DNA from 3 places in the Streptomyces sp. NPDC005955 genome. Region 3 is predicted to be linked to each of the others. Evidence: riboswitches for the same ligand, from Rfam matches in the RefSeq annotation. Region 3 holds a riboswitch; each other region holds the start of a gene.
The links. A riboswitch is a leader RNA that binds a small molecule or an ion and turns the genes downstream of it on or off. The one in region 3 is predicted to bind cobalamin.
Positions count from the first base shown of each region.

Region 1: it holds a riboswitch for cobalamin, as region 3 does, so the genes downstream of both, ACFYOU_RS14195 ((2Fe-2S) ferredoxin domain-containing protein) here and ACFYOU_RS11440 (cobalamin biosynthesis protein) in region 3, are expected to answer to the same signal.
Region 2: it holds a riboswitch for cobalamin, as region 3 does, so the genes downstream of both, ACFYOU_RS21910 (prenyltransferase/squalene oxidase repeat-containing protein) here and ACFYOU_RS11440 (cobalamin biosynthesis protein) in region 3, are expected to answer to the same signal.

Region 1 is NZ_JBIAIF010000004.1:562,800-572,839, forward strand. It holds gene ACFYOU_RS14175 (DUF4430 domain-containing protein) at 89-601, shown strand; gene ACFYOU_RS14180 (ferric reductase-like transmembrane domain-containing protein) at 635-1,660, opposite strand; gene ACFYOU_RS14185 (hypothetical protein) at 1,843-2,508, shown strand; gene ACFYOU_RS14190 (sigma-70 family RNA polymerase sigma factor) at 2,570-3,205, shown strand; cobalamin riboswitch at 3,354-3,481, shown strand; gene ACFYOU_RS14195 ((2Fe-2S) ferredoxin domain-containing protein) at 3,542-3,931, shown strand; gene ACFYOU_RS14200 (ABC transporter substrate-binding protein) at 3,991-4,971, shown strand; gene ACFYOU_RS14205 (FecCD family ABC transporter permease) at 5,004-6,086, shown strand; gene ACFYOU_RS14210 (ATP-binding cassette domain-containing protein) at 6,083-6,931, shown strand; gene ACFYOU_RS14215 ((2Fe-2S)-binding protein) at 6,985-7,722, shown strand; gene ACFYOU_RS14220 (ATP-binding cassette domain-containing protein) at 7,782-9,662, opposite strand; gene ACFYOU_RS14225 (TetR family transcriptional regulator) at 9,753-10,040, shown strand, end outside.
Region 2 is NZ_JBIAIF010000009.1:74,170-84,209, forward strand. It holds gene metE (5-methyltetrahydropteroyltriglutamate--homocysteine S-methyltransferase) at 1-430, shown strand, start outside; gene ACFYOU_RS21890 (ECF transporter S component) at 495-1,373, opposite strand; gene ACFYOU_RS21895 (ATP-binding cassette domain-containing protein) at 1,370-3,016, opposite strand; gene ACFYOU_RS21900 (CbiQ family ECF transporter T component) at 3,013-4,176, opposite strand; gene ACFYOU_RS21905 (hypothetical protein) at 4,206-5,177, opposite strand; gene ACFYOU_RS21910 (prenyltransferase/squalene oxidase repeat-containing protein) at 5,174-7,951, opposite strand; cobalamin riboswitch at 8,066-8,194, opposite strand; cobalamin riboswitch at 8,301-8,380, shown strand; gene ACFYOU_RS21915 (hypothetical protein) at 8,509-9,921, shown strand.
Region 3 is NZ_JBIAIF010000003.1:669,424-679,463, forward strand. It holds gene ACFYOU_RS11430 (putative cobaltochelatase) at 1-2,023, opposite strand, end outside; gene ACFYOU_RS11435 (cobyric acid synthase) at 2,214-3,758, opposite strand; gene ACFYOU_RS11440 (cobalamin biosynthesis protein) at 3,755-4,732, opposite strand; cobalamin riboswitch at 4,877-5,003, opposite strand; gene ACFYOU_RS11445 (hypothetical protein) at 5,187-5,423, opposite strand; gene ACFYOU_RS11450 (anion permease) at 5,433-6,689, opposite strand; gene ACFYOU_RS11455 (alpha/beta fold hydrolase) at 7,082-8,212, shown strand; gene ACFYOU_RS11460 (hypothetical protein) at 8,459-9,949, shown strand; gene ACFYOU_RS11465 (VOC family protein) at 9,969-10,040, opposite strand, start outside.

The sequences.
Region 1 (10,040 bases), on a different contig from region 3:
CCCGTCCATGAGGAGAGGGACGGACGGGTCAACGCAGGGGGAAGTGCGGGGCCTTCACCCCGTGGGCCCGTACCCGCCAGGAGGCCCCATGCGTCACCACCTCTTCCGTCGCACCGCCGTCGCCGCGGCCCTGCTCGGTCTCGTCCTCACCGGCGCCCCCGCGCTGGCCGCCCCCGGCACCGCGCCCGCCGCGGGGAGCACCCTGACGGCCGGGACCAACACCCCGGTGAAGGTCACGCTGACCGTGCGCGGGCCCGACGGGGTGCTGTTCCGGGGCAAGATCCGGACGAAGGGCCACGACGTCACCCCGACCACCGGCGGCACCCAGCGCTGCGACGGCACGAACGGCGGCGCCCACCCCAGTGCGGTGCCCACGCCGACGGCCGCCCTCGACGACGCGGCCCGCAAGCGCGGGTTCGCCTGGGACGGCACCTGGTACCCGTCGTTCGAGGACTACTTCGTGCAGTCCATCAAGAACGTCGAGGGGGGCGCGACCGCCTACTGGAACATCTCCGTGAACGGGACGCCGACCCCCGTCGGCGGCTGCCAGTTCAGAATCCACGCCGGGGACCGGGTGGCCTTCACCTGGACCGCCCTGTAACCCTCCGGCGCCGACCCCGGAGCGGCCCCGGCATCAGCCGTGTTCGGTGTGGCTGGACGTGGTGTCGGCGGGCGGCTCGGTGCGTCCGCCGTCCCGGCCCGTGACCAGGACGGCCACGAGCACCCCGAGGACGGCGACCACGGCCAGCCGCCCGCCCAACCGCAACGTCCAGACGGCCTTGGCCCCCGACCGGACACCGGGGGCCGCGAGCCGCTGGGAACGCCGGGCCGGGCTCATCAGCCGCGCCAGGAACAGTGCGGCGACGGGGAGTTGGAGCAGCCACACCGTGGTGCGGAACCAGCCGTCGTACCACACGTTCGTGCCGTACAGCAGGGTGTGCCAGACGCTGAGGACGTACACCACGAGGACGAAGCGGTGCATGACCCGCCAGGCCCTGGCGCCGATGCGGTGCCGGACGTAGAAGAGCAGACCGAGGGGGATCGCGAGGTAGAGCGCGGCCTGACCGACGGGGATCGCGATCCGGCCGGTTCCGGAGGCGTAACCGCCGGGCACGAAGGCCTCGACGAAGGCCGTGGCGGTGCCGGCGTACCAGGCGTCGGTGTCGTGCCGGACCAACTCGGCGGCGAACAGCAGTGCATGAGCGGCGATCAGCGCGATGGTGTTGATGCTCGTGGTGCGGTGGAGCCGTTCGAGGCGGGGGCCGGACAGGGGCAGCCAGCTCGGGCGGGGGCCGGACAGCAGCAGTCCGAGGACCACGGTGCCCCAGGCCCACAGCAGCGCGGACCAGCCGAACGCCTGGCTGAGGAAGTACATCCAGAAGGCACCGGTGTCGGCCATGAACGGCATCACGGTGAGCGTGGACGAGGTTTCGGCCTCGATCCGGACGTAGAGCAGCACGAAGACGGCGCCCGTGACGAGCAGGGCGAAGGAGCCGTCGAGGACCCCCGCCCGCAGGTCGCCGCGGAGGGTCACCCGGGGGCGGGGCGGCGTCGACACGCCCGACGGTCCGGGGTTCGTACCTGCGGCGGGCGGGGGCTCGGTACCGGGCGCAGCACGGTCGTTTGTGGGGTTCACGGCGGGCGGCTCCGCTTCTGTCACGTGTCAATGAGGTCGCGCACGACCGGGTGGGGCCGGTCGCACACGTAGTCGGATGCGGAGGGCGGAAAGTTCCCGGGAGCGGGTAGTGACATGGGTCACGACACACGGTGTCCACAAACGGGGGCGATCGCGCCAACTGTCCGGTCAAAGCCCTTACCCGGGACCCGTATCCCACTGGCACCATGACTCTCATGGGAGCCGGAACCGCACTCCGCCTCACGCACACGACGATCCTCGTCGCCGTGTGCGTCGTGGTGTCCGGGCTCGGCCACGCCCTGGCGTCGGGGGTCTCGCCCTCGCTCCAGGGGTACGTGATCGCGGTTCCCCCGGTGTCCCTGCTCGCCTGGCGCCTGACCCGCCGGGAACGGTCCGCGGGTGCGGTGATCGGGGCGAGCGCCGGGGCCCAGGTCATGCTGCACGCGCTGTTCGGTCTGACCCACGGGCCGGGCGGCACGGGCCACGGGGTCCACACGGCCCATCCGCGCCCCGTCACCACGGACGGCACGGGTCTGGCCGGGAGCACCGCGCTCGCCCTCTTCCGCTCCCTGCGCGGCCTGTTCGACCTCTCTTCGGTCACTTCGGGCATGGCCAGCGCGCACGTGCTCGCGGGTGCGGTGTGCGGCTGGTGGCTGTGGCGGGGGGAGCGCTCGCTCGCCCAACTCGGCCGGGCGCTGGCGTTGTTCCTCGGGGGCCTGTTGCGGTTCGCCGTGGCCGCCCTGTGCGGGGCGCAGGTCCTGCCGGCGGCGACGCCCGCCCCGGTCGAGCGTCGCGCGTCCGACCGCCTCCCGTCTCCGCTCGCCCTGTTGCGCGCGGCCCCTCGACGAGGGCCCCCTCTTTTCGCGTCCTGAGGTTTTGTCCACTTATTTCACCTTTGACGGGTTAAGTCCCGGACGCGAAGGGCGATTTGTCATGCCTTATTCACCTGGAGAAGGCGCACGATCCACCCGCAGCGGCGCTGCCGCCGCCCGGCACGCACACCGCGACGCGGAGATCACCACCTGGGCACTGGCCGCCGGCCTCGGCGACCAGCGCGCCGCCGAACTCTTCGTCCACGCCACCTATGACGACGTACGGCGGTTCGTCGCCCATCTGACCACCGATGTACCGGGTTCGGAGGACCTGGCCCAGGAAACCTTTCTGCGCGCGCTGACCAGCCTCAGCGGATTCGCTGGACGCTCCTGCGCACGCACCTGGCTGCTGGCGATCGCCCGCCGGGTCGTCGTGGACCGGCTGCGCCGGGCCTCCGCACGGCCCAGGATCGCCGACAGCGCCGACTGGCTGACCGCGGCGGAGCGCGCGCAGCCCCGCCACCTCCCCGGCTTCGAGGAATCGGTGGCCTTCATGGACGCGCTCGACTCGCTGGAACCCGGACGGCGCCAGGCGTTCGCCCTGACCCGGCTCCTCGGCCTGTCCTACGCGGAGGCCGCGGAGGCCCTCGACTGCCCCGTGGGAACCATCCGCTCCCGGGTGGCACGTGCCCGTCGGGACCTGGCCGCCAGCTGGCTGGAGCAACCCAGCGGAGCCCCCGCCCTCGTGGCGGCCTGACCGCCCTCCCGGTGCGGGCGGCGCTCGCCGCGCGCACCGGGACCGGCCCGCTCCCCCGTTCCGCCCGTGTGACCTGCGCAGCAACCGCGCCCCAGGCATGGGTTCCGGGCGCCGGGTCTGTCATGATGACGCGGAAAGGCGACGGCGGAACGAGGAAACCGGTGTGAATCCGGTGCGGTCCCGCCACTGTGATCGGCGAGCGAACCCCGAACGGCCCACTGCCCCTATGCGGGTGGGAAGGGCGGGGCGAGCGGTGACCCGAGAGCCAGGAGACTCACGCGGTCGCCTCCTCGACAGAACTGGGGCGGATCTCCCCAGAGGGGAGCGTGAGTCGGAATGCCCGAAGGGCCGCTGGCCGACGATCCGGTACCGTGCCGGGTCGTGGTGTGCCGGGACTGCTGCTGCGGCAGCGCGAAGGTGACCGGAGTCGATCACTCCGCGCAGGTGGCGCGGCTGAGCGAGGCGACCTCCGTGACGGTCGCCGCCTGCCTGGACGTCTGCGATCAGGCCAATGTGATCGTCGTCCGCCCGTCGGCCGCCGGACGCGCGGCCGGGGCGCGTCCCGTCTGGCTCGGCCTCGTCAACGACTCCGCCGCGACCGAGGACATCGTCTCCTGGGTCCGCGCCGGCGGTCCGGGGGTCGCCGCACCACCGGACGTCCTCGACCTCTACGTCTTCACCCCGCCGCGGCGGGTCCGTACCGCGCAGTCCGACGCGACGCGCTGAACCCACGAACCGACCGCGGGCGGCGCCGTGCCGTCCGTGGTGAGAGGACCGACCACACCATGGCCAGACGCTCCGTCGCCCTGCTCGCCGCAGCCGCCTTCCTGATAGCGGGTTGCGGTGGCGGTGGCACCGACGAGAAGACCGACGGCGCGGCCTCCGCGCCCGAGGGCTTCCCGGTCACCGTCACCAACTGCGGGGTGAAGACGACGTACCAGCGTCCCCCGCAGCGGGCGGTCTCCCTGAACCAGCACGCCACCGAGGTGCTGTTGGCGCTCGGACTGGAGAAGTCCATGGTGGGCACCGCCTACTTGGACGACGAGATCCTGCCCGAGTACGCGGACGCCTACCGCGGCATCAAGGTCCTCGCGGACGAGTACCCGTCCTTCGAGGCGCTGCTCGCCGCCGAACCCGACTTCGCCTACGCGGGGTTCGCGAGCACCTTCGACGAGCAGGAGGGCCGCAGCCGCGCCGCGCTGACCAAGGCGGGCGTCAACTCCTACCTCAATGTGGAGGAGTGCCCCGAGGGTCCGGTGACGATGGACCAGATCGAGACGGAACTCCGCTCGATCGGGAAGATCTTCGGGGTGAAGGACCGCGCCGAACGCGAGGTCAAGAAGGTCCGCACGACGCTGAGCGGTGTCGAGGGGAAGCTCAAGGGCGTCGACCCGGTCGAGGTGTTCGTCTACGACAGCGGCGACAAGACGGCGTTCACCGCGGGCGGTGCCGGCATCGGCAACGAGATGATCAAGGAGGCGGGCGGCCGGAACCAGTTCGACGACCTGGACAAGCAGTTCGGCGACGTCTCGTTCGAGCAGGTCGCCGAGCGGGCACCGGAAGCCGTCGTCATCTACGACTACGGGGACAAGACCGTCGCCGAGAAGAAGAAGTTCCTGCTCGCGCACCCCGCGTTGAAGGACGTCCCGGCGATCAAGAACAAGCGGTTCGCGGTGCTGCCGCTGTCCTCGACGGTGCTCGGCGTCCGGGTGCCGGCCGGGGTGTCGGACCTCGCCCGTCAGCTGCACCCGGACCGCTTCCAGTGACCGGCGCGCCCCGGACGGCCGGGGCCGGTGCGCTGCACACCACCCGACGGGACCCGGCCCCGTCGCCCGACTCGTCGGAGGTCCGGACGGGTCGGGCCAAGCCGCCGTACGCACTGGTCCTCGTGCTGCTGGCCGCCCTGGTGGCGGTGGCGGGTACGGCGGGCGTCGCCGTCGGCTCGGTCAACGTCCCCGCGGGCCAGGTCTGGAGCATCCTGCTGCACCGGGTGCACCCGGGACTGGCCGAGGCGACCTGGACCCCGGTGCGGGAGACGATCGTCATGGACGTGCGGCTGCCGCGCGTCCTGCTGTGCGCGGTGGTCGGCGCCGGACTCGCCGTCGCCGGGACCGCGCTCCAGGCCCTGGTCCGCAATCCGCTGGCCGATCCGATGCTGCTCGGGGTCTCCTCGGGCGCCTCGGTCGGCGCGGTGAGCGTCCTGGTGTTCAACCTGACGGCGTTCGGCCTGGTGACCCTGCCGCTGGCGGCGTTCTGCGGGGCGCTCGCCGCGCTGATCGCCGTGTACTTCCTCGCCCGGTCGGGCGGGCGGATGACCACCATCCGTCTGGTGCTCGCGGGCGTCGCCACCGCCGAGGTGCTGTCGGCGCTCGCCAGCTTCCTGATCGTCACCTCCAACGACCCGCACAAGACGCAGTCGGCGCTGCGCTGGATGCTCGGCGGGCTCGCCGGGACCACGTGGTCGATGCTGTGGATACCGGCCGTGGTCGTGCTCGCCGGCACGGTGGTGCTGCTCGGGGTGAGCCGTCCGTTGAACCTGCTGCTGGCCGGCGAGGAGGCGGCGACCGCGCTCGGGCTCGACGTGCACCGCTTCCGAGCGGCCATGTTCACCGTCGTCGCCCTGATGATCGGCACCATCGTCGCGGTCAGCGGTCAGATCGGCTTCGTCGGCCTCATCATGCCGCACGTCGTGCGGCTGCTGGTGGGCGCCGACCACCGCCGGGCGCTGCCCGCCGCCGCGCTGCTGGGCGCGGCGTTCCTCATCGCCGCGGACCTCGCGGCACGGACCTTGATGAGCCCCGAGGAGGTCCCGGTCGGCATCCTCACCGCACTGGTCGGCGGCCCCTTCTTCCTGTGGCTGATGCGACGGAGGACGTCATGACGGCGCCGATCGAGAAGGAGGGCGCGCAGCTGCCCGGCACGGCCGTGCCCGGCGCCCTGGAGATCGAGGACGTGACGGTCGCCGTGGGCGGCCGGGCCCTGGTCACCGGGGTGTCGCTCCGGGTGGCCCCGGGTGAGGTGCTCGGACTCGCGGGCCCCAACGGCGCGGGGAAGTCCACCCTGCTGCGCACGGTGTACCGCACGCTGCGGCCCACCTCGGGGCGGGTGCTGCTGGACGGCGAGGACGTGTGGCGCATGCCCGGCAAGCGACTGGCGAGGCAGCTGGCCGCCGTCCTCCAGGAGAGCGCGGGGGACTTCGAACTCACCGTGTACGACGTGGTGGCGATGGGGCGCACCCCGCACAAACGGGCCTTCGCCGGCGATGACGCCGACGACCGGGCCGTGATCGCCTCGGCACTGGCCCGCCTCGACGTGGACGGGCTCGCGGACGCGCCCTTCAACCGGCTCTCCGGTGGGGAGAAGCAGCGCGTCCTGATCGCCCGCGCCCTCGCCCAGCAGGCCGGCACGATGGTCTTGGACGAGCCGACCAACCACCTGGACCTGCGCCACCAGTTGGACGTGCTGCGGCTGGTGCGGCACCTCGGCGTCACCACGGTCGTCGCCCTGCACGACCTGAACCTCGCCGCCGCCTTCTGCGACCGGCTCTGCGTGCTCGCGGCCGGTCGGGTCGTCGCGCTCGGCCCGCCGGCGGAGGTCCTCACCCGGGAGTTGCTGTCCGAGGTGTACCGGGTGGAGGCCGAGGTCGACGCACATCCGGTCACGGGGGTCCCGCACATCACCCTGGTGACCGGGGACGAGGGTCCGACCCGGGCGTTCCGCCCGTGACGGGCTCCCGGCACCCGGTCGGGCACCGCCGGGCGGACGAGCGCCCGGACGCCGTGGACCCCGGCGAGCCGGACGCCCCCGTCGACCCCGGCCACCCCGGCGAGGCGACGGCCCCGCCGGCCGAGGTCGCCGCGGCCCTGCGCGACGTGGCGGAACTCGGCGGCTTCTTCTCGGTCCGGGTGGGTGGACCCGACACCGGCTGGCACTCCCTCGGGGAGGCGTACGCGCGCGGCGTGCCCGATCTGATCGCGGCGACCACGGCCCGCCACCGCAGCGAGGAACCGCGGGTCGCCGCGTCGATCACCCAGCTCGGGCAGGCGGCCCGGCTGTGGTCACCGCTCCTCGCGTGCACGGTGCTGCACGGCATCGTGCCCGATCTGTCCCGTCTGCAACGCGCCGACGAAGGGCCGGCGCTGCGGCTGCCGCGGGCCACCGGGCGGTACGCGGCCCGGGTCCCGCGACTCGTGGACGAGCTGTACGACACGGTGGTGACCCGGCGGCTGGACGTCTTGCGCGCCGGGCTCCCCGTCAAGGTGTCCCCCCGGCTCCTGGACGGGAACGCCGCCTCCGCGCTGGTCGAGGCGGGGCGGGCCGTCCTGGCCGCCCGGCCGGGCGTGCGCGGGCGGCTGGAGCCCCTGGTGGACCGGCTGCTGGGCACGGGCCGCCTCACCGGTACGGGTTCGGTCACCGGCCCGGACCTGACGTTCCGACGGCGCAGTTGTTGTCTGTACTACCGGGCCCCGGCAGGGGCGAAGTGCGGGGACTGCGGTCTGGCGGAACAGCAGCCCTGACCTCCCGGGTCGGCCGCCCGGCGACCTGACCGCTCCCGGTCACCGCCCGGCCCACCCGGTCACCGCCCGGCGCGGCCCGCGTACTCCACGGACGGCTCGGCGGTCGCGGGCCCGGTCATGTGCAGCGCCTCGACGAGGTCCCGGTAGAGCCGGTCGCTGCGCAGGAGTTCCCGATGGGTGCCGACCGCGCGGATGCCGCCCTCCTCCATCACGACGATCCGGTCGGCGCCGACGACCGTGGACAGCCGGTGGGCTATGGACAGCACGGCCGCACGGTCCGCGTGGGCACGGACGTGTTCGGTGATGGCGGCCTCCGTCAGGGCGTCGATCTGGGCGGTGGCCTCGTCCAGGAGCAGGACGTCCGGCGCGTGCAGCAGGGCCCGGGCGAGGGCGACGCGTTGGCGCTGGCCACCGGAGAGCGAGGTCGGACTCAGCTCGGTGTCGAGTCCGTCGGGCAGCGTGCGGACGTGGTCACCGAGCCGCACCTCGTCCAGGGCGCGGTACAACTCCTCCTCGGTGGCGTCCGGGTGGGCGAGCAGCATGTTGTCGCGGACCGACCCGGGGACGAGCGGGGTGTCCTGCTCCACGTAGGCGAAGCGACGGCGGATGTCGGCGACCGACAGGTCCGCGTAGTCGGTGCCGTCGAGCCGGAGCCGGCCGTGCTCGGGGTGGACGAAGCGCAGCAGCAACGAGAACAGGGTCGTCTTGCCGGCGCCGGAGGGGCCGACGATCGCGGTGTGGCCGCGGGCCGGGATGTCGAGGTCCACCCCGCGCACGGCGGGTTGCCCGCCGGGTGCGTAGCGGGCGGTGATCCCGCGGAGTTCGATCAGCGGGCGCCCGCCGTCTTCCTCCGGGCGCACGGGGACCGCCGCCGCGGCCGTGGCGCCCGGGCGGCGTGTGTCGGGCACCTGCTCCGCCTGCCGTTCGAGGGGGACGTCCTCGACCTCGCGGATGCGCGCGGCGGCGGCGATGCCCGACTGGAGCGCGGTCACGTGGCCGGAGAGTTCGGTGACCGGTCCCATGAGTCCGAAGGTGTAGAGGAGGAAGGCGATCAGGCTGGAGACCTCCAGGCTCCCGTTGGAGACCCGCCAGGCGCCGAAGCCGAGGATGCCGATCAGCGCGAGTTGGATGCCGCCGTAGGCGACGGTCCAGGCGACCGCCTCGCGCCGCACGGAGTTGACGCCGTGTGCGGCGGCCGTCCGGGCGTGGCCGACGATGCGTTCGGCGACGCGGGCCTCGGCGCGGGCCGCCTTGACGGTCCGCAGGGCGCGCAACGCCCCTTCGAGCGCCCCGCCCATGCTGCCGAGGGCTGCCTGCGCCTTCTCCTGTTCGGTGGCGATCTTCGGCATCAGCAGCAGGAAGACGGCGGCGATCAGGACGACGGCAGCGACCGTGACCGAGAGCAGCACCAGGTCGAGCACGCCCATCAGCACGAGGGTGCCGACCAGGAGCACCCCGCCGTTGATCAGGCCGACGATGCTGGAGGAGGCGGCCTCGCGCAGCAGCACGGTGTCGGAGGTGACGCGGGTGGTGAGTTCCCCGGTGGGGCGCGCGCTGAGCGGGAGCAGGGCGGCGCGGAAGTAGCGGCGCACGACGGACTCGCGGGCGTCCAGCACGATCCGTTCGGCGACGGTGCCGAGCAGGATCGTCTGCCACAGCCCCACGACCGCTCCCATGACGAGGAGGCCGAGCAGCACGGTGATCGGCCAGGCGAGTCGCATGTCGCCGCCCAGCGAGTCGAGCACCAGTTTGGTGGTCATCGGGGTGGCGAGTTCCATCGCCGAGCCCAGGAGCGCGAGGAGCAGCCCGAGGGCGAGGCGCCGGCGGTGCGGGCGGGCGAAGCTCCCCAGAATCCGTAGCCGGGCGAAGGCACTGCCCTTCGCGGCTGCCGGGACGGGCGCCGGTCCTTCCGTGGTCGGGGAGGTGGTCGAAGAGGCCACCGGTTCATTAAATCGGTCATCCATGACCCAGATAAGAGCACGGCATAGCAATATCCGGCAACTGATTACCCGCACCGATACACTGGCCCCGTGCTGAAACAGATGCCTCCGGAGGAGTCCCGCACCCGGTCACGAACCCGCCGGGCGATCCTCGACGCCGCCGTCACGGTCTTCAGCGAGGACCGCTCCGCGCCGTTGAGCCAGGTGGCCGACGCCGCCCAAGTGGCCCGCAGCACGCTCCAGCGCTACTTCGCCGACCGCGCCGCCCTGCTCGCCGCACTCTCCGCGTACGCGTCCGAGCAGATCGACGAGGCCACCCGGCAGGCGCGGACTGATGAGGGTCCTCCCCTGGACGCCCTACGCCGCCTCATCCACGAG
Region 2 (10,040 bases), on a different contig from region 3:
CCTCGACTGGGCCACGGAGTCGTTCCGCCTCACCACCAGCGGGGTTCGACCGGCCACCCAGATCCACACCCACATGTGCTACGCCGAGTTCGGTGACATCGTCCAGGCGATCGACGACCTCGACGCCGACGTCATCAGCCTGGAGGCAGCGCGTTCCCACATGCAGGTCGCACGTGAACTCGCCGCCCACGGCTACCCGCGCGAGGCGGGACCCGGCGTCTACGACATCCACTCCCCGCGGGTGCCCAGCGCGGAGGAAGCGGTCACCCTGCTGCGCAAGGGGCTGGAGGCCATCCCGGCCGAACGTCTCTGGGTCAACCCCGACTGCGGACTGAAGACCCGCGGCTGGCCCGAGACCCGGGCCTCCCTGGAGAACCTGGTCGCCGCAGCCCGCGAGGTCCGCTCCGGTCTCACGTCCCACAACGCCTGACGCCACCGGTCGGGGGCGGACACCCCGCCCCCGACCGAGGTTCCCCCACCCCAGCCCAGGACGCTCAGACCGGTCCGTCCTGCCCCGCTCCCGCCCCGGACCCGGACCCGGGCGGCGGGGAGTCCGGCGGCGCACCGTCGCGGGGCGCGGCGAAGCGCACCGGGGCCTGGAAGCGGGCCTTGCGGGCCGCTCGACGGAACACCGTCAGCACCGCCGGACCCGCGAGGACGATGCACACGAAGTTGGTGACGGCCCGCCCGGTGTCCCAGCCCAGCGACGTCGCGAGGTCGAAGGCGACGTAGCGCTGCCACTGCTCGGTGAAGGGGAGACCGGGCAGATAGGCGATCGAACTGCCCGGGTCCAGGGAGAACGGCCAGAAGGACAGGTTGAGCAGGAAGCCGAAGAGGTAGCCGGAGAAGGAGCCGTAGACGGCGAGCAACAGCACCTCCTGCCGTCCGGTGGCCCTCGGCAGGAGCCCCGCGAGCAGGCCCACGAAGGCGCAGCCGAACATCTGGTACGGCATCCACGGGCCGACGCCCCCGGTGATCAGGGCGGACGCGAACAGCGAGGTGCAGCCCAGCGCGAAGCCGAACCCGGGCCCGTAGACGCGGCCCGCCAGGACGAGGACGAAGAACACCGTCTCGATGCCGGCGGTGCCCGCACCGAGCGGACGCAGGGCGGCGTTCACGGCGGAGAGCACCCCGAGCATGGCGAGGGCCTTGGAGCTGATGCCGCCCTCGGCCATCTCCGAGATCACCACGCTCAGCACCAGGACGAGCAGCACCCCGAAGATCAGGGGCGGCGCGTAGTGCGAGGCGAAGGCACCGGGGGCGACGAGGAAGGGCCAGAAGAACGCGACCACGCCGAGGAGGGCCGCCAGGGTGATGACCACCGCGGCGCGGGGCCGGATGCGGATCGCGGTCGTGGCGGCGGGGAGGGTCATGAACCCGCCCCGCCGGTGAGCGCCCCCGCGACCTGCGCGACGGTGAGGTAGGGGAGCGGCGCGAGGATCTTCGCGACCTGGGGGGCGAAGACGGGGGAGGCGACGATGACCTCCGGGGTGGGCCCGTCGGCGACGACCTCGCCCTCGGCCATCACCACGACCCGGTCGGCGGCCCGGGCCACGAACTCCACGTCGTGGGTGGAGACCACCACGGTGCGCCCCTCGGCGGCGAGCTCGTCGACGATGCGGATCAGTTGGCTCTTGGCCCGGTAGTCGAGTCCCCGCGTCGGCTCGTCGAGCAGTACGACCCGCGGTGCCGCGGTGAGTTGGATCGCCAGGACCAGGGCGAGCTTCTGCCCTTCGGAGAGGTCGCGCGGGTGCGTGGCGTCGTCGATCCCGGGCGCGAGCCGGTCGAGGACCGCGCGGGCCGGGCGGTTCGTGCCCGCGCCGAGGGATTCCGTGTCGGCCTGGTCGAGTTCCTGCTTGACGCTCTCCAGGTACAGCAGGTCGGTGGGCGTCTGGGGGACCAGCCCGACCAGTCGACGGGCGTCGGCCGCCGACAGGTCACGGGGGTCGTCGGCCTTCCCCGCTCCGTCGTTCCCGACCCGGACGGTCCCGCCCGCCCGGGGCCCCGAGCCCTGGAGCGCCCACAGCAACGAGGACTTGCCCGAGCCGTTGCGGCCCATCAGGGCGGTGACGACCCCGCGGTGCAGATCGAGGTCGACCTCACGGACCGCGGGAACGCGCTGGTAGCTGACCGTGACCCGACGTGCCGTCAGCAGCGGTTCGCCCGCGTCCGGCGTGCGCCCCCTCGCCGGCGACGGCGGCGTCCGGTCGAGCCGTGCGCGCAGCGCAGCGGCCGCGCGGCGGGCGTCCCGGACGGACAGCGGCAGCGGGGACCAGCCGGCGGCCCGCCCCAGTTCCACGATCGGCGGGGCGATGGACGAGGTGCGGAAGACCTCGGCGGGCCGGCCGCTGACCACCTTGCCGTCGCCGGGCAGGTGGATGACCCGGTCGGCGTACTGGACGACGCGTTCGAGACGGTGTTCCGCGATGAGGACGGTCACCCCGAGGTCGTGGACGAGGCGGGTCACGGAGGCCAGGACCTCCTCGGCCGCCGACGGATCGAGGGCGGAGGTGGGCTCGTCGAGCACGAGGACCCGGGGATGCGCGGTGAGGACGGAACCGATGGCGACGCGCTGCTGTTGGCCGCCGGAGAGTTCGTACAGCGCCCGGTGCCGGAGGTCGGCGAGGCCGAGCAGGTCGAGGGTCTCCTCCACCCGTTTGCGCATCGTGGCCGGCGGGACCGCCAGTTGTTCCATGGCGTAGGCGAGTTCCTCCTCCACGGTGTCGGTGACGAACCCGTCGAGCGGGTCCTGACCCACCACGCCCACCACATCGGCGAGCTCACGGGGCGGATGGTCGGCGGTGTCACGGCCGTCGACGGTGACCCGGCCGTACAGGGTGCCCCCGGTGAAGTGCGGCACCAGGCCGTTGACGGCTCCCAGGAGCGTCGACTTGCCCACCCCGGTGTGCCCGACGACCAGGCACAGTTCGCCCTCCTCCACCGTCAGGTCGACCTCCCGCAGTACGGGGTCGGCCCGGTCCTCGTACTGGACGCTGACCTGGTCGAAGGTGATCACGTGACCGCCTCGGTGCGCGGGGGAGGGACGGACGCAGGGGCGGGAGCCCGGGGCGGTGGCGAGAGGAAGCCGGCGGCGCCGGCGAGCAGGATCGCGGCGGTCGGCACCAGCGGCAGGGTGGGCCAACTCAGCGGGTAGATCGACGGGTTGAGGTCGGCGGCGTGGAAGCCGGCGTTGCTGAAGAGGACGACCGCCGACACCACCCCGCAACCGGCGACCGCCCACTCCGCGAACCGCCACGGGTCCGGGCGGTAGGTGGTCCGGGTGATCCTGCGCCCGCCCAGGCGCAGCCCCGCGACGCACAGGAGCGCGCCCGCCACCATCGTGGGCGTGCCGAGGAGCCGGGGCGCGGTGGCGTCGAGGAGACCGTAGGCCCCGGCGCACAGACCGCACATGCCGGTGAGCATCAGCGCCCCGGTGATCCGCCGGGTGGCACGGGTGGCCGTGCCGGCCCTGCCGTAGCCGCGCGAGTCCATCGCGGCGGCGAGCCGCAGGGAACGTTCCAGCGCGTCTTCGAGCACCGGGACCACGATGCCGCGCAGGGCGCCGAGACCCTTGGTGCGCCCGGCGCGCAGCCGCCGGGCCCGGTGGACCCGCTGCACGCTCTGCACGAGTTGCGGGGCGACGCTGAGGGAGACGGTCACGGCGACCCCGAGTTCGTACAGGGCGCCGGGCAGCACGCGCAGGGCGCGCTTGGGATTGGCGAGGGTGTTGGCCGCCCCGATGCAGCACAGCATGCAGGCGAGCCGCAGTCCGTCGGTGGCCGCGGAGAGCAGGGCCTCCAAGGAGACCGGTCCGCCGATCTCGATGCCGGCGTACCAGTCGGGGGTCGGCACGCGCGGCAGCGAGAACAGGAAGTGGTCGTGCGGGGTGATCCCGGTGGCGAACACCGCGCGGAAGACCACCCGGATCGCCACGACGAACAGCGCGAGGTACAGGTAGTAGACGAAACCGCGGGCCCAGGGCGCCTCGGTACGGCGCGCGGTGACGACGTAACCGAGCACCGCCAGGACGAGGAACAGCAACAGGGGGTTGTTGGTGCGGCTGACGGCGGTGGCGAGGGCGAGCGCCCAGATCCACCAGGCCACCGGGTGCAGGGCACGCGGCAGCCGACGTCCACCCGGGTCCGTCCGGGGCGCGGGCGCGGACGGAGGCGCCACGGGGGAAGGGGAGGGAGCCACCGGGGCGCCTACTCCGTGCGCTTGCGGCGTTTGGCCGCGAACACGGCCGCACCGACGAGGAGGAGGACCAGTCCGCCGGCGGCCGCGGCGGGGGCGAAGGAGCCGGAGTCATGGGCGGCGTCCGCCGCCGGGGCCGCCTCGACCACTTGCGCGGGGCTCGGCCCGCCGCCCGCCCGGGCCGGCGCCGAGGAAACGGACGGCGTGGGTGACGGCGACGTCGACGGAGCGCTCGGGGAGGTGCGCGGGGGCGGGGACGCGGAGGGCTCGGCCGAACGGGTGGGGGAGGGAGCCTCCCCGGTCGGCGGGGGAGTGGTGCGGGGCGGCGGCGCAGCGGATCGGGTCCGGGTCGGGGTGGGGCCGGTGTCGGTGCCGGGCGGCAGGGGGTCCGCCGTGCGCGGGGGCGGCGTCCCGGTGGGCTTGCCGCCCCCGGTCGGCTCGGTGTTGCGGGCCCGCACCTGGTCGGGGGTGACGGTCGGACGGCCCCTGGTGCCCTCGATGTCGGTGCCGCCGAAGATCCACAGGTCGACGCTGCCCGGCTTCGGCCGGTAGAGCATGGCACCGAGCTGGCTGTACTCCCAGGTGTTCTCCCCGGGGTCCGCGTGCCAGTACGACCAGTACGCGGAGGCGGGCGGGGTGAGCACGCAGTCGTCCTGGTCCGGCGGCGGGAACTGCTTGCCGCCCCGGTGGCCGCTGTACCCGATCCGGCAGATGAACGCCGGACCGTCGTGGCCCGTCCCGCTGGTGCGCCAACCGCCCTGGTTGAGCAGTGCGTACCCGGTCGTCGGGGTGGTGCCGCAGGAGCGGTACACCGGGCCGCCCCACCTGCTGAAGTCGACGGCCAGCACCACGCCGGAGGAGGTGGTGCACCGACCCATCGGCTGGGGGGCCGCGGACACGGGACCCGTGGTGCCCCCGAGGAGGGCGCCTGCCGTGCCCAGGGCTGCGGCGGTCCGTGCCACGCGTGCGGCGGTCCTGGTCACGACTGTCCCCCTCGTAGGGCCCTGCTGCGGTGGCGGACCGCGGCGGTCACCGCGCAGCCCGCCAGGACGAGCGTTGCGGCGCCGGCGGCGAGTACCGCGACCCCGCCTCCGGTGGAGGCCAACCCGCCTCCGGAGCCGCCCCCCGAAGCGCCGGCGCCCCCGGTGCCCGCAGGGCTTCCGCCCGCGCTGCCCGGCGTGACGATCGCCGGTGTGGACGCCGACGCGGAGGGCGTGGGAGTAGGCGTGGGAGTGGCGTCGGGCTGCGGTCGGGTGCCGGTCAGATCGCGGGTCAGCACGCCGAAGGAGACGCCGGTGGAGCCGCCGACGGCCTGGGTCGAAGCCCGCAGGTCAGAGCCCCGCTGGCCGTCCTCGGCAACGTTGAACCCCCCGTCGGGGTTCTGCTGTGCGGCCAGGAACTTCCGGGCCCCGGCGATCTGCCGCTCGTACCCCGGGGCGTCCAGGGACAGGCCCTGCACCGCGAGGGCGGCGGAGTTGACCGAGTTCCCGGCAGCGCCGGGGAAGCCGCCGTCGTCGAGTTGCTGCGCGGCGATCCAGCGCAGCGCCCGGTCGACGGCCGCATCGGCCTCGTCGTCCCCGACGAGGTCCAGGGCCATCGCGGCGATGGCGGTGGAGTCCACATCGGAGTCCCCGGTCGCCGGCACCAGACTGGGGAAGGCGCCGGAGTCGTGCTGGAGGCTCTTGAGATAGGCGACGGGGTCGGACGCCGCACCCTCCTCCCCGGCCCGCATCTGGGCCATCACCGCCAGCGCGTGGGCGAAGACGGACGGGGCGTAGGTGTACGCGCCCTTCGCCGCGCAACTGCGGTCCGGCGCGGTACTGGGACCCCGGCAGACGGCCGTCGCCAGCCCCGCGATCAGGTCCTGTCCGCCGAAGTCGCGCGGGTCGCGGCCGACGGCCTGGGCGAGGACGGCGGTCTTGCCGAGGGAACCGCCTCCGGCGTACCGGGTGCCCACCTTGGTCCAGTCGTGGACGGTGCGTCCCTCGCCGTCCTCGCCCCCCTGGTCGAGGAAGTCGACGATGCCGCGCAACGCGTCGTCGTCGTGACCGGTCGCGGCGAGTGCGTAAGCGCCGTCGATGGTGAGTCCGAAGTCCGCCCGCGTCGACCCGGCGCCGATGTCGTAGTAGTGGCCCTGTCGCAGTCGGGCCGCGTCGGTGAGGTACGCGACCCCCTTCTTCAGGTCCGGGCCCCGACCGTGGCCCGAGGCGGGCGGCGAGGCGGGCGGTGAGGCCGGGGGAGTGGTGCTCGGGGGCTGCGGGCGATCGGGCTTCTTCGTGGTCAGCGAGGCCAGGCTGGTGTCCGCCCCCGCCAGGACGGCCACCCCGGTCGCGTAGAACACCGGGTCCGTCGCGCCCTCCTCGAAACCGAAGCCCCCGTCGGCGAGTTGCTGCCCGGCCAGCCAGGACACGGCGGCGTCGGCGCGCACTTTCTCGCCGAGGACCCGTAGCGCCTGGGCGGCGTAGCCGGTGCCGATCACGCTGCCCGTGGTGCCACCGGTGTAGCCGGGGAACGCGCCGTTGCTCAGCTGGGCCTTCCGCAGGTGGTCGCGGGCCTTCGCCACCACCGCCCGGTGACCGCCCGCCTGGTGCAGGGCCAGCACGGCGAGGCCCGTGGCGAGGGGGTCGCCCTCGCAGTTCTCCCCGGGGCCGATCAGGACACTGGTGAAACTGCCGTCCCGGCACTGGAGCCGGGTGAGTCGGGTCAGCGTCGCGGTCGGGGGCCGCACGCCGCCCCGCAGCAGGGCGAGCACCCCCAGGGCCTGCCCGTCGGTGTAGGACGCGTTGCGGAAGTCGCCCTCGGCGGTGCAGCCGGGCTGCCCGCCGGCAGGACAGACGTGGTCCGCCAGATCGCCGACGAGGTCGTGTCCGCCGAAGTCACGCGGGTCGCCCTCGGTGACGGCGGCGAGCAGGGCGAGCCGGGCGGCGGCCGTGGCGTCCGGTGCCCCGTCCCGTCCCGCGGCGTAGGCGTAGGCGCCGGTCTGGGCACGGAGGAACGCGGTCACCTTGGTCAGCGCCCGGCTCTTGCCCCGGGTGGCCAGCGCGTACGCGGCCTCCGTGGTCAGGAAGTGGTTGGGGGTTTCGGCGCCCTCGTCCACCACCCGTTCCCCGTCGGTCAGTGCGGCCCGGACCCAGGCGGCGGCCTGGGCGAGGTCCACTTCGGCCGGCGGGACGTTCGGCTCCTCGGGCCCTGGACCCGGTGTGCCGCCGCCCGCCCGCACCTCGTCGGGGGTGAACGTCGGCCGGCCGGTGGTGCCGCCGACGTCGGTGCCGCCGAAGACCCAGGCGTCCACGTCACCCGCGTTGGGCTTGCGGTCCATCGCCCCGTACTGGCTGTACTTCCAGTCCTCCTCGTCGGGGGAGGCGACCCAGTACGACCAGTACGCGGTGGCCTGCGGGGTGAGGACGCAGTCCTCGGTGGCGGGAGTCGGGTACGGGGTGCCGGAGTGGAACGAGCCGTGGCCGATGCGGCAGATGAACGCATCGCCGTCGTGGCCGGTGCCGGCCGTGCTGAAACCCGCCTCGTGCAGCAGCTCGTAGCCGGTGGTCGGCGTGGTGTCGCAGCCCCGCTCGACCGTGCCGCCGAAGGGGCCGAAGTCCACGGCGACCACGGCTCCCCTGCTGGCGGTGCACCGGTCGATCGGGTCGGCGAGCACCGGGGAGGCGGTGACGAGCACGGCACTGGTTCCGCCGAACAGGAGCACGGCCGACAGCAGGGCGGCCAGCCCCGCGAACCGTCTCCGCTTGTCCCTGTCCACCCGAGCTCCCCCGTGTCATCCGGGCGGCCAGACGTGGCTGAAGGGCCCGCAGGGACGCCTGGGCGTCACCGACGTGCCGGTCGACCACGCCGTAGTCCGCGACGGCGCTTCTCGCTGAGATCTGGCGCTCCAGGCAGTCCGGCTCGCCCGGTGTCACCGGGCCCACGGTTGCGGGTCAGCGCCGGATTTCGACCGGCTTCCCCTGAAGTGCAGTGCGTATCAGCCGGATTGGAACACGCGGCCGAAGAAACCGTCAAGGAGGCATGAACTACCCGCTGAACGTGCGCTGTTGCTCAAGCTCCCCATCTGGTGCGCGCGTGCTCCCTCGGGTAGCGTCCAGGGCTGCCACATGGGGGAACCCGGTGCGAGACCGGGGCTGACGCGCAGCGGTGTGGGGCGGCACGGTGCCGCACCCGAGCCCGAATGCCCATGCGGTGACGTCACCTTCGAAGCCGTACCACGCGAGGGGACGACGGCCCGAACCCGCCAGCGCCGCCACGTGTCCCCGCGGCGCGGTGCGCCCGGCCGGTGTCCCCGGTCCACCACAGGAGCAGGCCATGTCCCGTCCCCCGACCACCCGCCGCCTCGCGCTGGCCGTTCCCGCCGCCCTCGGGGCCTTCGCCCTGACCGCCCTCCCCGCGGCAGCGACCTCGACGCCCGCCCAGATCGCCACCTCCAAGACCAACGGCGTCGCCTACCTCAAGTCGCTCCAGGCCGCGGACGGTTCCTACGCGGGCACCGGGCTGTCCAACGAATGGGCCTTCAGCGCCTTCGCCGCGGCCGGGACCGCGGTCGTCGACGTGGCGCCCGGCGGTGACACGACGAAGAACGCCCGCACCGTCTACCGCACCCTGCTCTCCACGGCCGGCTGGCCGTCCGCCACCCCGGTCGTCACCGACTACGAGCGCGCCACCCTCAACGCCTACGCGGCGGGCATCGACCCGGCCCGGGTGTCCGCCTCGCGGAACCTGATCGCCGACGTCTACGGCTACTGGCAGAACGCCGAGGCCGGCTACTTCGGCCCCTCGGCCACCTACAACGGCACCGTCTTCGCCGGGCTGGCCCTGGCCGGGGCCAAGACGCAGACCGGGGTGCGGCGCGTCCCCCAGGCGCTCCTCGACAAGGTCGTCACCCGTATCCGCGCCAACCAACACCACGACGGCGGCTGGGACTTCCAGAAGGCCGAGGGCAACCCCACCCGCCTCAGCGCCCCCGGCGACATCGACATGACCGGCGCTTCGATGGCCGCGCTCTGCGCCGCGGGAGTGCCGAACACGGACGCCGACGTCGTCCAGGCGAAGGCGTTCCTCAAGAGCAAACTGGTCGCGGCCAACGGCGCGTTCAACGCCCTGTACGGAGTCAACACCAACTCCAACGGATGGGCCGTCGCCGGGCTCAACGCCTGCGGCATCAACCCGCAGACCGGCGACTTCCTCACCACCCTGGGCAAGACCCCGGTGGACTTCCTGATAGCCCAGCAGTACAACCCCGGTGGCGGTTTCAAGTACAAGTCCACCGACACCGTCCCCTCCGCCTACGCCTCCATCGACGCCCTCCGTGCCGTCGCCGGCGGCGGCTTCACCGCCGCCCCGCCCACCCCGGTCACCGCGGGCGCCCCGAAGTGGGTGGCCGCGAGCGCCTTCGCCCCCGGTACGGCCACCGAACTCGCCCTCACCGTCGATGACGGAATGGGGAACCTGAAGGTGTGCTCCGTCGCCTTCACCCCCACGGCCGCCACGGCCACCCTCGGCGACGTACTGGACGCGGCCGCCACCTCGGCGACCCCGTCGGGCTGTGTGACCGGGGTGACCCCGTCGTCGGGCACCGGCACGATCACCTCCCTCAACGGCACGTCCAACAGCGGTTCCCAGACCTGGAAGGTCAGTGTGGACGGCTCCGCCTTCGCCGCCGCCTCCCGCGGCCGGACGATCGGTGTCGGGGACACCGTCGCCCTGCGCTGGGGAGCCTGACCCCGAACCGGTACGGGCCCGTCACCTCCACGGGCCCGTACCGTCGGACCGCCTCCCCGGGCCACCCATGGAACAGCGATCCGTACGCACGGATGCACTGATCGGGTGCGCCCCGCCCT
Region 3 (10,040 bases):
TGCCGCCGAGGTCGGCGGCCAACCGTCCGGCGAGCCCCAGCCGCACCGGACCCGACTCGCAGTCCACGACCACCGAGGCGACCTGGTCGGCCGCCAGCAGTCCCGCCGCGCGCGAGGCCCGGCGCACCGGCTCCACGCCCCCGGTCGCCCGGCCGTCCGTGACGACCACCAGCAGCGCCCGGCGCGCCGGGTCCCGCAGCCGCTCCACCCGCAGCACCTCACGGGCCCGCAGCAGCCCCGCCGCCAACGGGGTGCGACCACCGGTCGCCAAGGAGGCGAGCCGGGTCGCCGCGGTGTCCACCGACGAGGTCGGCGGCAGTGCGAGGGCGGCGTCCGCGCCCCGGAAGGTCACCAACCCCACCTTGTCCCGCCGCTGGTAGGCGTCGAGCAGCAGCGACAGCACCGCACCCTTGACGGCGCTCATCCGCCGCCGGGCCGCCATCGAACCGGACGCGTCCACCGCGAACAGCACGAGGTTGCCCTCCCGCCCCTCCCGGGTCGCCTGGCGCAGGTCGTCGCGGCGCACCAGCAGGCCCGGACCCGACCGGCCGCGCGCCCGCTGGTGCGGGGCGGCGGCCCGGACGGTCGCCGAGAGGTGCAGCTTGGTCAGGGCGCCCCGGGGGCGACGGTCACCCGTGGTCCTGCCGTGTTCGGTGCGGGCCCGGGAACGCCGCCCGGCGGCGCCCTCGCCGAGGCCGGGCACGGTCAGCGTGCGGGTGCGGAAGGCTTCCGAGGCCGCCGCCGCGGGCTGCTCGGGGGCCACGCCCACCGGCTGTCCGGCGGGGGCGTCCGGTGCCTCGGTGGGCCGGGGAGCGTCGCCGGGGTCCGTCCCCGTGGAGTCGGGCGCCGCCGCGTCGTCCGGGGCGTCCCGGGGCGGGGGCGGCGTCCCGGGGCCGCCCCCGGGCCCGCCGTCGTCGGGCCCTTCGGGGCCGTCCGGGTCGGGGTCCGGCGCGTCCTCGTCCGGGGCGCCGTCGGGGCCGGCGGGGGGCTCGGGCTCCGGTTCGGGCTCGTCCGGTCCGAACCCGTCCAGCACCTCGTCGAGCTTGTCCTCGTCCAGACCGGGCGCGTCGAAGGGGTTGCGGCGCCTGCGGTGCGGGAGCGCGAGCAGCGCCGCCTGCCGGACGTCCTCGGCGCGCACGTCCCGGCGGCCCGCCCAGGCGGCCAGCGCCGTCGCGGTGCGCGCCATCACGATGTCCGCGCGCATCCCGTCGACCTCGAAGGCCGCGCAGGCCGCCGCGATCCGCAACAGCGCGCCGTCCCCGAGCCGCACCTCGGGCAGCAGGGCGCGGGCCGCGACGATCCGCTCGCGCAGCGCGGACTCGTCCCCCGCCCAGCGCTCGGCGAAGGCCCCGGGAGCGTCGTCGTAGGCGAGCCGCCGCTTGACGACCGCCACCCGCTGCTCCGGTTCCCGGGACGCGGTCACCTCCACGGTCAGACCGAACCGGTCCAACAACTGGGGGCGCAGCTCGCCCTCTTCCGGGTTCATCGTCCCGACCAGCAGGAACCGTGCGGCATGCCGTACCGAGACGCCTTCGCGCTCGACGTACGAGGCGCCCATCGCGGCGGCGTCCAGCAGCAGGTCCACCAGGTGGTCGTGGAGGAGGTTGACCTCGTCCACGTAGAGGATGCCGCGGTGGGCGTCGGCCAGCAGACCCGGCTCGAACGCCTTCACCCCGTCGGCGAGGGCCCGTTCGATGTCCAGGGCGCCCACCAGCCGGTCCTCGGACGCGCCGACCGGCAGTTCCACCATGCGGGCGGGCCGGTCGGTGGCGGGGCCCGGCTCGTGGGGGCCGTCCGGGCAGCCCGGGTCGGGGGCGTGCGGCGCGCACGAGAAGCGGCAGCCGGTGACCGTCGCCACCTCGGGCAGCAGCGCGGCCAGGGCGCGCACCGCGGTGCTCTTGGCGGTGCCCTTCTCGCCGCGCACCAGGACGCCGCCGACCGCGGGTGACACCGCGTTCAGCAGCAGTGCGAGCCGGAGGTCGTCCTGGCCGACGATGGCGGTGAATGGATACGGGGTGGTCACCCGTGGCCCTCCCTGTCGATGGGGTCGATGGGGTCGATGGGGTTCCCGCGGGGCGCGGACGGGGCGCCGGGTGCGCGGGCGTCGGCCCGCGTGCCCGCGTCGGTGTCCGTCGCCCCGCGGGCTCGGTGTGCTCCGGCGCCGGGCGCCCCGCGTCCACGGGCCGCCGCGGCCGGTCCGCCGGCCGGGCGCCTCACGGGGCGCCCGGCGGAACGAACGGCAGGCCGGGCGGCGGGCCCGAGACGATGAGGTCGCGCAGCGCGTCGGTGTCCGTGTGGTGCTCGATCAGATCGGCGAGGCGGTCGAGTTGCTCCTCGCGCAGCGCGGCGAACGAGGTGTCCGCCGCGGGCACGAACCGGCGGCCGGCGCGCGCGGCGACCTCCCGCAGGAAGGCCCGCCGGAAGCCGTCCGACTCCAGCGAACCGTGCCAGTGGGTGCCCCACACGGAGCCCACCCGGCAGCCGTCGAGGAAGGGTTCCCCGCCCCGTACGTCGGCGACGCCGTGGTGGATCTCGTAACCGTCGACCCGCTCGCCGAGCGCCGTGCCCGACGGCCGGGCGAGGGTCTTCTCGCGGGCGAACCGCACCCGCACCGGCAGCAGTCCCAGCCCGTCCACGGTGCCGGTGCGGGACTCGACCTCGTCCTCGATGCGCTCGCCCAACACCTGGAACCCGCCGCAGATCCCGAGCACGGGCCGGCCCTCGGCGGCCCGCCGCAGCAGCACCTCGGCGAGCCCCCGCTCCCGTAGCCAGCGCAGTGCGGCCACGGTCCCCCGGGTGCCGGGGACGACCACGAGGTCGGCGTCCGCGGCCTCCTCGGGCCGGTCGACGAAGCGCACCACGACGCCCGGTTCGGCGGCGAGCGCGTCCACGTCGGTGAAGTTGGACATCAACGGCACCGCGCACACCGCGATCCGCAGCACCTCCGCGCCGACCGGGGCAGCGGCCGAGGACTCGCGGACGGTGCCCCGCAGCGACACCCGTAGCCCGTCCTCCTCGTCGATGCCCAGCCCGTGCTGGAACGGCAGCACCCCGTAGGTGGGGCGGCCGGTGAGGCTGCGGAGCATGTCGAGCCCCGGCTCCAGTAGCGAGACGTCGCCGCGGAACTTGTTCACCAGGTAGCCGGCGACGAGTTGCTGGTCCTCGGGGGCCAGCAGGGCGGTGGTGCCGAAGAACGAGGCGAACACCCCGCCGCGGTCGATGTCGCCGACGACGAGCACCGGCAGCCCCGCCGCCCGGGCGATCCCCATGTTGACGATGTCCGTGCGCCGCAGATTGATCTCGGCGGGGCTGCCCGCGCCCTCGCAGACCACCACGTCATGGGTGGCCCGCAGTTCCTCCAGGCACTCCACGACGGTGCCCAGCAGCGCCTCGCGGCCCCCCGGCACCGGTTCGCCCTCGGTCGGGCCGCCGCGCGCGCCGAAGAAGCCGCGGGCGCTCATCTCGCCGACCGGGCGCCCCTTCAGCACGACCTGACTGGTGCGGTCGCCGCCCGGCTTCAGCAGCACCGGGTTCATCAACGCACTGGGCTCCACCCCGGCGGCCTGGGCCTGCATGGCCTGGGCCCGGCCGATCTCGGCGCCGTCCCGGGTGACGAAGGAGTTGAGGGACATGTTCTGCCCCTTGAACGGCGCGACCTTCACGCCCTGGCGCGCCAGCCACCGGCAGATCCCGGCGGTCACCACGCTCTTGCCCGCGTCGGACGTCGTCCCCGCGACCAGCAGTCCGCCCCGCATCATCCCCGCCCCCGTCCGGTGCCCGTACCGGTGCGCCGGAGGCGGCGGGCCGTGAGCAGCCCGCGCCCCGCCGCGCACACGGCCAACGTCAGCCAGCCCACCCGTCGGGACAGCCGTACCGCCCGTTCGACGTCCTCGACCGCGACGGCCCGTCCGGCGCCGTTCAGCACCGGTCGGTGTTCGACCCGTCCGCCGTAGGACAGGGTGCCCCCGAGCCGGACGCCGAGGGCGCCGGCGAACGCGCTTTCGGCGACGCCCGCGTTGGGGCTCGGATGGCGTCCCGCGTCGGCGCGCCAGGCCCGCGCCGCGGCCGCGGGCGCACCGCCGGCCAGGACCGCGAGGGCGCCGGTGAGCCGGGCCCCCGGCCAGCCCATGACGTCGTCGAGCCGGGCCGAGGCCCAGCCGAAGCGGCGGTGGCGCGGCGACTTGTGGCCGACCATGGCGTCCAGGGTGTTGACGGCCCGGAAGGCGATCAGTCCGGGCACCCCGCCGACGGCCCCCCACACCAGCGCGCCGACCACGGCGTCGGAGGTGTTCTCGGCGACCGACTCGACCACCGCTCGGGCGATCCCGTCGGCGTCCAGGGACTGCGGGTCGCGCCCGCACAGGTGCGGCAGCCGTGCGCGGGCCGCCGTCACCTCGCCCGCGGTGAGCGCGGCGCCGATCGCCCGGGCCTCCCGGCCCAGGCTGGTCCCGCCGAGCACCGTCCAGGTGGCGGCGGCGGTCAGCGCGACGGACGCGGCGGGGGAGCGGTCGGCCGCGCGGGCGGCCAGCGCGGCCGCTGCCGTCACGCCCCCGGCGCACAGCGCGGTGTGCAGTGCGCCCCAGCCGCGGTGGTCGCGCCACAGCACGTGTTCGACGGCGCCCGCGGCCCGACCGAAGGCAGCGACCGGGTGGCCCCGTCGGGGGTCACCGAACAACAGGTCGCCGATCAGTCCGGCGGTGGCGCCGTACGCGAAGGTTCGCCCGGCCCGCATCGGCTCAGTCCGCCGTGCCCCGGAGGACCTTCGAACGGTGGAGGGGTCCCGCGCCGTGGCGCACGGGACCGGGAGACGGGCGCCCCGGCATCGTGGTGGTCCTCACTCAGGGTCCGCGCCCTGGGTCGACGGATACGTCGGCGAGAGTCTCCTGGCTCCCGGATCGGCGCTTCCCCCGGTCTTCCAGCCGCTGGGGCCGTGACGTCCGGTGTGGGGGAGCGCTCCCCGGTGACAGTGGCGGGACCGCGCCGGATTCGCACCGGCTTCCTCTGCTGCCGCCGTAATGGCTCGGGAAGTCCACCACGCCCCGAGAACACCCGTCAACCGCGCGCTGACCTGCGGCGGGGCAGTGTGTGAAGACCCACATGCGAACGGTCCGGCCGGTCACCGCGCAGGGAGCGGTGACCGGCCGGACCGTTCGTGACCCGTGCGGGTCCGGTGGAGCAGGGGGTGATCAGGCGACGATCAGGTAGATGCCGTACGTGACGGCGGCCACGCACAGGGCGAAGCAGGCGTAGGCGCCGGTGGCGGCCATTGCTGCCGATCCGCCCTTGGGACCGCCCTCCGCGGCGAGCGCCGCCTCCCGCTTGGAGAGTCCGACGATGCCGAGGGTGAACAGGCCCACGAGGGCCACCGTGACCACGAGGCTGACGCCGAACACGGAGGCGAGTGCTGCCCAGTCGATTTTCATGGAGGTTCCTTACACCTTGGCGGTCCGCGGCGCGGACTCCGTCGAGGGGTCCTGCTTCGCCGGGAGGGTGGCCGTGAGGTCGCCCAGGGCGGTGGCGTCGGCGACCGGACCGGCCGGCGGCGGGGTCACCGCGGCGATGGCGGTGGTGACGACGCCCGCGGGCTCGTCGACGTCGTTGACGTTGGTGTGGTCGACGACCTCCCGGCGGGAGATGAACCAGATGGCGGCCGACCCGGCGACGAGCAGCGCGCCCGTGACGGCGATGCCCCAGGGGCCCTGCTTGGTGAGCAGTTCCGCGAGCGCACCGACCACACCGGCGGCCGGCAGGGTCAGACCCCAGGCGACGAACATCCGGGTGGCGGTCGACCAGCGGACGACCCCGCCCTTGCGGCCGAGGCCCGCACCCATCACGGCACCGGAGCAGGACTGCGTGGTGGAGAGGGAGAAGCCCAGGTGCGAGGAGGCCAGGATGACCGTCGCGGCACTGGTCTGGGCGGCGAAGCCCTGCGGGGGCTGGAGGTCGGTCAGACCGCGGCCCATCGTGCGGATGATGCGCCAGCCGCCGAGGTAGGTGCCGAGCGCGATGGCGATGCCGGCGGAGGCGATGACCCAGACCGGCGGGTTCGACCCGGGAGCCAGGGCGCCACCGGTGACCAGCGCCAGGGTGATGATGCCCATGGTCTTCTGCGCGTCGTTGGTGCCGTGCGCGAGGGAGACGAGTCCGGCCGAGGAGATCTGCCCGATGCGGTAGCCCTTGGAGGTCGACTTGTCGTCGGCCTTCTTGCCGATCTTGTAGGTCAGGCGGGTCGCGAGCATCGCGGCCACACCGGCCACCAGCGGAGCGGCGACGGCGGGGATCAGGACCTTGGTGACGACGGTCGAGCCGTTCACCGAGTCCCAACCGGCCGACATGACGGCGGCACCGATGAGGCCACCGAACAGGGCGTGCGAAGAGCTGGACGGCAGGCCCAGGAGCCACGTGAACAGGTTCCAGAGGATGGCGCCGACGAGCGCCGCGAAGATCACCTCTGGCTGTATGCCGTCTTCGTTGATCATGCCGCCCGAGATCGTCTTGGCGACCTCGACCGAAAGGAAGGCTCCGACCAGATTGAGCACGGCGGACATGGCCACCGCCGTCTTGGGCTTCATTGCGCCAGTCGAGATGGTCGTCGCCATCGCGTTGGCCGTGTCGTGGAAACCGTTCGTGAAATCGAACACGAGAGCGGTGACGATCACGATTCCGAGGAGGAGCGTGATGTTTTCCATTTACCCAGGCTTCTGTTGGACGACAGTGGCGGTTGGAACGTAGGCAACCTGAGTGAACGGAAGATGAACTGGGGCGGGCATCGCGGTGTCTCAATCTGGAGCAAGGCTATTCCGCATGGGGGGGCCGGGTGATCGGGCGGTGCCGCGAGGCCGGAACGGTGGGCTCCGGGGCTTCCGGCGCAAGCGGTTGCCGCACTCTGCCGGGGGGTCGGTTCACCACCTCATCCGACTGTACGACCCTCGCCCCACCCGACGACCCGGCGATCCGCTTTGTCCTGAATAAGTAAGAAACATCACCCACCGTCCCGTCCGACGGTCACACCGGTCCCGTACCCCCCGCCGCGGCGCGTCCCCGCTGGCCGCGGGCCCCGCCCACCCCGACACTGGGAGACGTGCGTACAGCCCGAGTGACGGCCGCGGCCGTCACCGCCACCACAGCGACCACCGCCCTGCTGGCCCTGGCCGCGGGCCGCTTCGCCAGCAACGCCGCCCTCAGGCCCCGTCCCGGCCACCCGCTCCCCACCGACCCCCGGCTCACCGTCCACACGGTCACGGCCGACCGGGTCACCCTCACCCGGGACCTCTCCAGCCTGCGCCCCGGCACCTACGGCCTCACCGGCCACGGCGTCCACGCGGTGGTGGGCCCGGTCCTCCCGGACGCCCCCCACACCGCCGACACGGTCGTCCGCCGCCTGGAACGCGTCACCCACGGCACCCTGGACCCGGGCGCCGAGGTCCGGCTCACCCCTCAGGTCCACATCGGTGACCCCCGCACCGCCCTCGGCCTGGACCACGAGGACGTCGAGGTCCTCGGCGAGACGGGCCCGCTGCCCGCCTGGCTGGTGCCCTCCGCCCGCGACACCTGGGTCATCGCGGTGCACGGCCTGGGCACCACGCGGGAACACCCGATGGTCGTCATGGACTTCCTGCACCGCCGCCGCTTCCCGGTGCTGTGCCCCGCCTACCGGGGAGACCGCGGCGCGCCCCGCTCCCCGGACGGCCTCAGCCACCTGGGCGAGACCGAATGGCGCGACCTGGACGCCGCGATGCGCCACGCCGTCCGCCACGGGGCGCAGCGCCTCGTCCTGCACGGCTGGTCCACCGGCGCCACCATGGCGCTGCGCGCCGCCACCCACTCCGCGCTCCGCGACCGCGTCGCCGGACTGGTCCTCGACTCGCCCGTGCTCGACTGGGAGGCCACCGTCCGCGCCCTCGCCACCGCGCGGCACGTGCCGGACGCCCTGCTGCCGCTGGCCGTCCGCGCCGCCCAGGGTCGCACCGGACTGCGTCCGCACCGGGTACGGGAACGGGCCGACATCCGCGACCTCCGGGTGCCCGCACTGGTGGTGCACGGCCCGGACGACGCGGTCGCGCCCTGGGCGCTGTCCCGGGCCTTCGCCCGCAGCCGCCCCGAACTGGTCACCCTGCACGCCGTCCCCGGCGCCCCGCACGGCGCCATGTGGAACGCGGACCCCACGGGGTACGAGGAGGCGCTGCGCCGTTTCCTCACCCCGCTGGGCTGACCCCGCTCCCCGTCCGCCGGGCCGACCCCCGCTCCCCGTCGTCCTCCGCCCGGGCGACCGGGCCCCATACCCCCCTGTGGTAGACGCCTCGTCCGCACCAGCCCCCTCAGCCCCACCCGTCCCACCTCCCGGGCGGCTCCGCTTCGGCTCTCTCGAACAGGACACGGACCACCGCACAGGGGTTCACCCGCTCCTCGCGGGGCATTCCGTTTGGGTTTTCGGACCGTCAACCGGAAGACTGCCCCTGTGACGTCCCGTACCCCGCGCGACTCCAGGCTCCGACTCGTCCGTCCGCGTTCCCTGACCGCCGCCACCCCGGCGGTCGGGGAAAGGCGTTCCCGCCGCCCCGCACCGAGGCCGCCCGAGGGCACCCCGGCGCCCTGGGAGTTGGCCCGCACCGCCCGGGCGGGCCTCGCCGGGGCCGTACGGGTGGCCCGCTGGGCGGACGCCGCGCTACGCCCCTCCGCCCACCGGGACCCGGGGCCCGGCGCCCCGCGCAGCGTCCCCGCCCAGCCCACCGGACCGGCCCCGGACGTCCCCTCCCCGGCCCTGGCCACCCTCCCCGACGGCGGCGGCAACCTCTCGGCGGCGACCGCCGAACGCGCCGCCGCCGAATTGGGGCTGTCCCCGCGTCAGGTCCGCGCCGACTGGGACACCGCCCGACTGTCCGGGCTCGTCGAGGTGCACGGCGACTACGCCCGCGCCGGCTGGCGGCTACGGGCCTGGGACCGGGACGACGCCGCGGTGCTCCGCGGCTGGGTGGCCCTGTTCGACGCCTGGTCGCTCGCCCACCCCGCTCCCGGGGAGCCCGAGGCGGCGGCCGTCGCCGAGGTGGTGGAGGCCATGCCGCAGGTGCTGTCGTTCCTCCAGCTCTCCGCGGGCCCCGTCCCGGTGCCGCAACTGCTCGACCTGCTGGAACAGCGGGTCACCGAACTGCGCACCGAACGCTGCGAGATCCCCTACGGACCCGGCGCCGAACCGGTGGGCACCGCGCCGGACCCGGTCGCCCCGCCCCGGGTGTCGGCACTGCTCGACTGGGCCCTGCACGCGCTCACCGCCGTCGGCGCCCTGACCTGCGACGCCGGCCAGGCCACCCTCACCCCGCTCGGCAGCTGGGCCGTGTGGGTCAAGCTGGAACAGATCTGCGTCGCGGCCCAGAGCACCGCCGGGGGCAACATCGAGCACTCCGCCGAGGCGATGCTCCGCGGCTGTGCCCGACTGCGGCCCAGCGAGGCCCGCGCCGAGTACCGCGCCTGGCTCGCCGCCCGGACGGTCTCCAGCGCCGTCACCGAGCTGATCGCCGCGGCCCGTGGCGAGGACGCCCTGCTGCGCGGACTGGCCTTCGACGCCCTGCGGGTCGTCGGCGCACCCGCCGAAGCGGAGGTCCGCCAGGTGCGGGAGGAGCCCTCGCTGCGGCCGTACGCCCTGCTCTGGCTCGCCGAGATAGAGGGGGTGGACCCCGAGGACGCGCACGCCGTGCTGACCCACGACGAGGAGGTCTGGCTCTGGGTCGACACCGCAGCGGCCGTCGCCGACCACGGCGAGGCCCAACTGCTCGTGCGCCACCTGGAGTCCGCGCCCCACCCCACCGTCCCGGCGCTGCTGGAGGACATCCGGGGCGTGGGGCATCCGCGCACCGTGCAGGTGCTCGTCGCGCTCGCCGCCGCCCACCCCGACCCCGCGCTCGCCAAGGCGGTGCGCCGGGCGGCCTTCCAGGTGCACACCGGCGGCGGCTGACCGGCCGACGGCGGTGCGCTCAGCCGCCGATCGAGGGCGCGTACGTGCCGAAGCTCCACACGTTGCCCTCGTGGTCGCGGGCCAGGTAGTC